2 regions of the Bacillus sp. M13(2017) genome follow, and region 1 is predicted to be linked to the other one. Evidence: riboswitches for the same ligand, from Rfam matches in the RefSeq annotation. Region 1 holds a riboswitch; the other holds the start of a gene.
What was found. Region 1 has a riboswitch for thiamine pyrophosphate ahead of thiM (hydroxyethylthiazole kinase). Riboswitches for the same ligand answer to the same signal wherever they lie in the genome.
Positions count from the first base shown of each region.

Region 1 (4,677 bases):
AATCCAAAGCGTATTACTTTTTTTGCTCCAATTGTTACTTATTTATTCACACTATGTGCAGGTACTGGTCACGTTGCCTATTCTGTACTTCCTGTTATTGCAGAAGTCTCTCGTGAATCAGGGATTAGACCGGAACGCCCAATGTCGATTGCCGTAATCGCTTCTCAACAAGCAATTACAGCTAGTCCAATTTCAGCTGCCACAGTTGCTCTTTTAGCAATGTTAGCTGACTATAAAATCACTTTATTAGATATTTTAAAAGTGAGTATTCCTTCTACTTTCATTGCTTGTATGTTAGCAGCATTTGTTGCTAGTAAGATGGGAAAAGAATTAAATGAAGACCCTGAATACTTAAAACGATTAAACGAAGGAATGATTCCTAAACTTGAAGAGAAAAAAGAATTTGTAGGTGTAAAGGGCGCCAAATTATCAGTTATCCTTTTCCTTGTAGGAACCTTCCTTGTTGTACTTCTTGGTTCATTTGAAGCACTTCGTCCAGGATGGATAGTTGATGGGAAGTTAGCTCGTCTTTCCATGCCGAACACAATTGAGATGGTTATGTTAACTATCGCGGCCCTTATTATTATTTTCTGTAAACCAAATGTAGAAAGCATTGTATCTGGTAACGTCTTTAAAGCAGGAGCAACAGCAGTTGTTGCTATTTTCGGTATCGCTTGGATGGGAGATACTTTCTTTAACGGAAACTTAAATATGATTCAAGGATCCATTCAGCATTTAGTAACAAGTGCACCATGGCTATTTGCTATCGCATTATTCATTCTATCTATTTTACTGTACAGCCAAGCAGCAACAGTTCGTGCCTTAATGCCACTTGGACTATCTCTTGGTATTCCGCCAGCATTACTGATTGCTATGTTCCCTGCAGTGAACGGATACTTCTTCATTCCAAACTATGGAACAATCGTTGCTGCCATTAACTTCGACCGCACTGGTACAACAGGTATCGGTAAATACGTATTAAATCATAGTTTTATGATTCCGGGCCTAATTGCAACATTTACTTCTATCGGAATTGGAATGCTCTTAATTTCAATTATGTTTTAAAGAAAAAGCACAAACCTTTATTTAAAAAGGTTTGTGCTTTTTTAATCAAATATTTGTTTAAATTTTGGGGCAGTCTATTTCTCCATGTAGCACTTAAAATACTACACGTCCTTCCCTACAAACTTCTCTTTACTTCTTCAGCTAATTTTCTCGTACTTTCATACGCAGATTCAGCTAAGCTAATTGCTGAAATAACTGAAACACCGTCCGCACCCGCTTCTATAACTGCCACTGTATTTTCAATTGTAATCCCACCAATACCAACGATTGGCACTGTAATTCCTTGTTCTCTAAAATAAGCTAATCCTTTCGTTCCTTGAACCGCTTTCGTATCTTTTTTCGTACTCGTTGGGAAAATAGGTCCAACACCTAAATAATCTGCTCCGTTTTCGATTGCAAAGCGTGCTTCTTCAATTGTATGAGCAGATACGCCGATAATTTTATCTCCCATTTTTTCACGAACAGATGTAATTCCTTCATCATCTTGTCCTACATGAACACCATCTGCATCTAATTCAATGGCTAATTCTACATCATCATTTACAATGAAAGGAACACTATATTCCTTACAAAGCGCCTGCAATTCTTTTGCAAAACGCACTCTTTCTTCTCCAATTAAAGCCCCTTCTCCCTTTTCACGAAATTGAAAAAGTGTCACTCCACCATCTAATGCTTCTTTCAATACAGATAAAGGATCCTTCGCGCAATTATTACTTCCCATAATAAAATACACCTGTAATAACTTAGACATTTTCTTTGTTTCAATGCGCATCGTGTGTTTCCTCCCCCTTACTTTAACTCCTCAATCTTCCCATACTTCTCAATATCATCAGAAGTAGTATTCGCTAACTGATTTAAAAATTCAATTTGGAAACTACCAGGTCCTTTTTCTACCGTTTTAGCCGCTGCTAGTTCCGCTGCTACTCCATAAAATGTTAATGCAGCTACTGCTGCTTTTACATAATCTTTTTCTACTGCTACAAATGCTCCTATTACCGAAGTTAGTAAACAACCTGTTCCCGTAACTTTCGTTAAAATAGGGTGACCGTTTCGAATAACAATAGTTCTCTCTCCATCTGTAACAACATCTTCTTTTCCAGTAATAACCGCAACTGTATTTAATTCGTCTGCTGCCTGCCTTGCAATACTTACAACATTGCCATGTCCAGTACCAGCGTCTACCCCTTTAATTTCCCATTTCTCATTAATAACATTTGCTATTTCAGCTGCATTTCCGCGGATAATTGCTAAATCGATTTCAGCCGGAATATGTCTCGCAACTTCTGTTCGATACGAAGTTGCTCCTGCACCAACTGGATCAAATAGTACTGGCACATTGTTCGCATTTGCTGATTTACCTGCGAGTAACATCGCTTCTACTTCTTCAGGACGAAGTGTCCCCATATTTAATACTAACGCTCCAGCAATGCTAGCCATTTCTGCTACTTCTTCTTTTGCATACGCCATTACAGGCGATGCCCCAAGTGCCAACAAACCGTTAGCAGTAAAATTTGTTACAACAACATTTGTAATATTATGAATGAGCGGATTAGATTCTCTCACCAAATCCACTACTTTACTAATTTCTTTCATATTCATCCTTTTCATCTCCTAACTATAATGATGGGAGATACACAAAAAGACACTTTGCGCGTACGCAAAGTGCCTGAACATGTGCTTTTACACTCTCCCTACGCTGGCATTATCCAACAGGTTCAAATGGTCAATGACGGACTAGTCATACTCTCAGTTTGCATCCACAAACTCCCATGTGCTTATTATTCATCTACTTCAAAGTCTACTCTTATTCTAGTAAAATAACAAGTTCTTTACTTTTCTATTTAATATAGAAGCAACTGATAAAGTGAAACTTTAATCAGTTGGGGTTTTCTTCACTCCATTAAAAACAGCTCAAATATGGAGCGAAACTGAATCTCAAGAAGATGTATGCTATATTTAACTTATGGAAATTTGAAAGGATGTTTTTAATATGTCAAAAAGCGTTGTAATCGCTGAAAAACCTTCCGTTGCACGAGATATTGCTCGTGTACTGAAGTGTGATAAAAAAGGAAACGGCTATCTTGAGGGTAGTAAATATATTGTAACTTGGGCTTTAGGCCATCTTGTTACATTAGCTGATCCAGAAAGCTATGATGTGAAATATAAAAAGTGGAATTTAGAAGATTTACCGATGCTACCTGAGCGTTTGAAATTAACGGTTATTAAACAAACTGGTAAACAATTTAATGCTGTAAAAAGTCAGCTACTTAGAAAAGATGTAAATGAAATTATTGTAGCAACAGACGCTGGACGTGAAGGGGAATTAGTCGCACGCTGGATTATCGATAAAGTTAAGATAAATAAACCAATCAAACGTTTATGGATTTCTTCTGTAACCGATAAAGCAATTAAAGATGGTTTTGCAAATTTAAAACCAGGTAAAGCCTATGACAATTTATACGCTTCAGCAGTTGCGCGTTCAGAAGCTGACTGGTATATCGGTCTTAATGCAACTCGTGCTTTAACGACTCGCTTTAATGCCCAGTTAAATTGTGGCCGTGTGCAAACCCCTACTGTTGCTATGATTGCTAGTCACGAGGATGAAATAAAGAACTTCAAAGCACAAACTTACTACGGCATCGAAGCTCAAACAATGGAGAAGCTCAAACTTACTTGGCAAGATGCAAATGGCAATAGCCGTAGTTTTAATAAAGAAAAAATCGATGGTATTGTAAAAAGTTTAGATAAACAAAATGCTACTGTTGTGGAAATTGATAAGAAACAGAAGAAGTCATTCTCTCCTGGTCTTTACGATTTAACTGAATTGCAACGTGATGCAAATAAAAAGTTCGGTTACTCTGCTAAAGAAACATTAAATATTATGCAAAAATTGTATGAACAGCATAAAGTGCTAACGTACCCTCGTACAGATTCACGCTACATTTCATCTGATATCGTTGGAACACTTCCAGAACGTCTAAAAGCATGTGGTGTTGGAGAATACCGTCCCTTCGCACATAAAGTATTACAAAAGCCTATCAAACCTAACAAATCATTTGTTGATGATAGTAAAGTAAGCGATCATCATGCGATTATTCCAACAGAAGGATACGTTAACTTCTCAGCATTCACAGATAAAGAACGCAAAATTTATGATTTAGTTGTAAAACGTTTCTTAGCTGTTTTATTCCCAGCATTCGAATATGAGCAACTAACATTACGTACCAAAGTTGGTAGTGAAACGTTCATTGCACGCGGAAAAACGATTTTACATGCTGGTTGGAAGGAAGTATACGAAAATCGATTTGAAGACGATGATGTAACTGATGACGTAAAAGAGCAGATTCTACCTCACATTGAAAAGGGCGATACATTAACTGTAAAGTTACTTATGCAAACATCAGGCCAAACGAAAGCACCTGCACGCTTTAATGAAGCAACTTTACTTTCAGCAATGGAGAATCCTACAAAATATATGGATACGCAAAATAAACAACTTGCTGATATGTTAAAATCAACTGGTGGATTAGGTACTGTAGCGACACGTGCAGATATTATCGACAAACTTTTCAATTCTTTCTTAATTGAAAAACGTGGTAAAGATATTCACAT
Region 1 covers NZ_KZ268508.1:104,138-108,814, reverse strand. The annotation lists gene CGQ22_RS19915 (anaerobic C4-dicarboxylate transporter family protein) at 1-1,065, shown strand, start outside; gene thiE (thiamine phosphate synthase) at 1,181-1,837, opposite strand; gene thiM (hydroxyethylthiazole kinase) at 1,855-2,664, opposite strand; TPP riboswitch at 2,737-2,846, opposite strand; gene topB (DNA topoisomerase III) at 3,056-4,677, shown strand, end outside.

Region 2 (4,677 bases), on a different contig from region 1:
ACCAATCGGGCTTTTACGGACAGCCCGATTGGTGGGATAAATAAAAATTAAAAAATATAAATTCTAGTTTCATATCTTTATACTTACTAAGTTCAATTAATTTCTCAATAATTATGGTGCCATTTCCTATATATTTCCGTCTGCCGCTTAGATTTTTCTGTACTATAAATGCCAACACCTCCTAGTAACCGGTTTCTATGATGGTTAAGAAATTTCTACAAAAAAAAGCCCTGATTAGGGCTTTTTTTTCTATTTCTCCAGCAAAGCTCTCTATGAAATTGCTAATCAAAAAAGACACACTTAGATTGATGCGTCTTTTTGTGATGCCTCTTTTGTGAAATCATATAAAGCAATTGCGCCTAAAAGGACAAGTATACCTTGAGGAACATCTAGCAAAATAGTTTTCCAAATTTCTGGAATTACCCATTTGATATCTGCTGCTGTTTCAAGATATGTTTGGAAATAGCTTATTGTAAAATTAATTATCCCTAAAAACACAAACAAAGATAAACCAAATCGAATTAATTTCTTATTTGTAAACATATAACACCTCTCAAAATTCATTGGATATTCCTGCTTTTGCTTCTTTATATTTCCATATCCCTATATTTAATTTTAACACATAAAGAACTCAAAAAGATACAATATGCATATTTGCATATTGTATGAACAGCATTCCATGATGATTTAGAAATTCCCGTAAAGAAAAAGTAAATCCGTTACAATTAACAGAGCCGGTTTCTTTTCTTATTTAACTTCATACCACCAATCTTTACGTTCTTTGATTGTAAAATAAGTGTGACAGAATTTTATCCAGTTAATTCGTAGACAATTAAATGAGCTAACTTATCGATATTCTATTTCGCCATATCCGTAGCACTAATGACTTTACGCAAATTTAACAAGAAAAAATATATAGATAGGTATGATCCATACCTATCTATAACATTACTTCTATTCTTTATCCAATTACGTCTTTTACGTCTGTATCCACTGGCCACTTTTCTAATGTATAAGCCATTTCCCAAAATGAATATTCATATTGACTGCTAATAATAAAATGCTGTTTCATACGCTTGCGGTCTGCCTCTGTTACTTTTTCAGCGATAGTATCTAAACGTGTAATTTGTTCTTCAACTAGCGTACGGAACCAATCAGATCCATAAGCAGAAATCCATTCGTTATAAATTGGCTCTTCCGGCTGACACTCTTTTAAGCGTTCGCCAATTTCATAATACAACCAATAACAAGGTAAAATTGCTGCAATGATATCTCCTAAATGTCCTTCATAGGCAGCACGATACATATGTGAAGTATACGCATATGCAGTTGGCGCAGGAATAAAATTATCTTTTTCTTCTTTTGTTATCCCTAGCTTTTTAGCAAAATTCTCATGTAAAGATAACTCGGCCTCATATGTATTTTGAGCATGGTGTGCCATACGAGCTGTCGTCTCTAATTCAAGAGCTTTTGCAGCTCCTAAAGTTTGCACTCTAGCAAAATGACTCAAATAATATGAATCTTGAAGCACATAATAGCGAAAACTAGCTAAATCTAACGTTCCTTCACCAAGTTTTTTTACAAAGGGATGGTTAAAACTCGCTTCCCAAATTGAATCTACTTCTTTACGTAATGATTGTGAAAAAGTCATTTAAATCCCTCCAATAATGTATAAAATATAAGTATTTATCCACAATTATTAAAGCTGTAAAATAAAAAAACTTTCTTTACAGGCGTAAAGAAAGTGAAATTGACAGTATTTATTTACTCATTAAATAGCAACGTCTTTCCCACTTCCCTACGCTGGCATTAACCAGATCAGGTACTAAGAGTCTCAAAATCACATTTGATCTCAGCCTATAAAAGGCCCCCCTAGTGGATAAATATTTTGTTTTTATAATGTATTCATCATAGCATACTTCGTGAAACTATCAAAAGAATTCGTTATATGATTCCCTTAAAACCCTTCTTCTTTTCTAACTTTTAATGATGTTTCAATAATCATATCTAATAGTTTGCTATAACTAATTCCCGCTGCTTCTGCACTTTTTGGCAATAAACTTGATTGTGTCATCCCTGGTAATGTATTAATTTCCATTACATATGGAATTCCGTCCTTCACCATCATATCAACTCTTGCATAAACACTACATTTTAATGCTTTATAACAAGCAAGTGACGCTTTATTTACACGTTCATTAATTTCTGCTGGAAGTTCAATAACTTCCTCAACTGTACTAGTATCATCATATTTTGCATTGTAGTCAAAGAACTCGGCTGCATGTCGAATTGAAACTATAGGTAACTGTTTTCCATCCAGAATTGAACATGTAATTTCATCACCTTTTATATACTTCTCAATTACTACTTCAGAATCCCATTCGAATACAGTTTCTAGCATTGAGATCAATTCATTTTTATTATAAACGATTTTCACTCCGACACTCGATCCGCCAGAGTTTGGTTTTACTACTAATGGAAATCCTAACTTATCTAACTCATCAAGATTTAGATCCTCCATTTTTGTAAGTTCAATCCAATCTGGTGTTTCTACACCTTCATAACGTAAAATCTTTTTCGAAATATTTTTATCCATACATATACTGCTAGATAACATATTACTTCCGCTATAAGGAATCCCTAAACTCTCCAGTGTTCCTTGAACTGTCCCATCTTCTCCGTATTTTCCGTGTAACGCGAGCAACGCAAAGTCAATGTCTTTCGCTTTTTCAATTAAATCCACTTTTTCATTTAATGTAATTGGAACTATTTCATACTTATTTTTATCTAAATGAGCAATCATTTCATTCCCCGTCATAATTGAAACTTGTTTTTCAGACGATACCCCGCCCATAATAACACCGATTTTCATTTTCTCAACTCCAAATTTCATTTTTTAATGTATCACCAATTATTTTAATTCCCCGAACTATTTCTTCTTCTTTCAAGCGCGAAAATCCTAATCGGAAAGTGTTCGCTCCTTCTCCATCAGAGTAAAAAACATCTCCAGGTGAAAACGTAACGCGTTTCTCATAACACTTTTGTAAAAGTGTGCGGGCGTTCATATGCTCTTCTAGCTCTATAAATAAATGAAGTCCACCATCTCCAGTCATTCTTTTAAAAGGAATGTACTGGTTACATGTCCCGACAGCTAACTCATATTTTTTCTTATAAACAGATCTTGCCTTTTTTAAATATTTTTCAAAATATCCCTCATGTAAATATTGAAACAGAACAGCTTGATCTAGCGTAGATGTGTGAATCGTTCTTGCTCTTTTTACGCTTTCTAAATAATGAATCAGCTCTTTATCTGCAATAATCCAGCCTACACGTAAACCAGGGAAAAGTACCTTTGAAAAGCTACTAATATAAATCACATTATTGCCAGCTCCAGCAAAAGTTAATAATGGAGCTAAATGTGAACCTGAATAACGTAGTTCTTCATTAAATCCGTCCTCTATAATAGGAACGTTGTATTTTGAGAATAACCTCATCAATTCCGTTCTTTTCTCTGAACTCGTAACAATACCGGTTGGATTATGATAAGAAGGAATTAAATAAGCAAAATCAAAATCTTTTTCACGCAAGCTTTTTTCAACTTCATTCGTATCAATACCATCCTCATCCATATCAATCCCATGAACTTCAAGTCCATGTAAGCGGAAAAGCTTAAGTGCAGCGTGGTGAGTTGGATTCTCACAAATGACACGCCCGGATTTTTTTGATAAAGAAGAAAGTACAATATCCAATCCTTCTGTAAATCCATTTGTAATTAGAATATCTTTATTGGAAATGTCTACACCTTTCATTTCCATGTAATGAAGTAAATAATTCATTAACGGTCTATATCCCTTTGCATATCCGTAGTTCAATACGATGTCCCCTTCAATGGACATACGAGTAAGAAAAGCTCTTTTGAAATTTTCAACATCAAATAGCTTCTCATCCGGGGCTATACTATTAAAAACAATCATTCCTTTTTCCCAACGAACACCATGTTTCATTAAATCTAATTCATCCGCTAATGCGGTCACTGTATTAAGTTTATTTTTCCAATCTATTTCAACAGACGAAGTGTTAGATATATCCACCTTCGCAACAAAGTTCCCTTTTCCTTTAACTGCATAAATGAGTCCTTCTTGCTCTAAATCTGCATAAGCAGCGAGTACAGTGTTTCTACTCACGCTTAGTAATTCACTTAGTTCTCTTGTTGATGGAATTTTTTGATCCCCGAGCAAATGCCCTTTCATAATCATCTTCTTCAAATAATCTTTCAATTGAATATAAACGGGACGATCTTTAACAACTTTAAAATCCTTAAACAATTTCTTCCCCCCTGCAATCATTTTTGCATATTTATTTCATTCTCAAAAGGTCCACGACATATGTATTTTTTATAAAGGGCGGTACGGTCTTACAAATCTTTTCGATATAAGTTAATTACATCTTTTAAAGCTGCAGCTGCAGCGCCTCTTGGATTAGAAGCCCCACCAATTGTAGTAACTTGTCCCATCGTATCTGTAAAGAACGTAATTCCTTTTTCAGTTCCATTTACTTTTGCTAACGGATGTTTTTTTTCTATTTCGCACGGTTCAACATTTAAATTGATATTGCCACCCTCATCCTTATATGTTGATGCTATTAATTTAATAATTTTATGTTGTTCCTTAGCATTTC
Region 2 covers NZ_KZ268519.1:33,500-38,176, forward strand. The annotation lists gene CGQ22_RS28200 (DUF3937 domain-containing protein) at 301-564, opposite strand; gene tenA (thiaminase II) at 962-1,651, opposite strand; TPP riboswitch at 1,779-1,884, opposite strand; gene CGQ22_RS28210 (D-alanine--D-alanine ligase) at 1,958-2,872, opposite strand; gene pdxR (MocR-like pyridoxine biosynthesis transcription factor PdxR) at 2,877-4,325, opposite strand; gene CGQ22_RS28220 (homoserine dehydrogenase) at 4,415-4,677, opposite strand, start outside.
Region 2: it holds a riboswitch for thiamine pyrophosphate, as region 1 does, so the genes downstream of both, tenA (thiaminase II) here and thiM (hydroxyethylthiazole kinase) in region 1, are expected to answer to the same signal.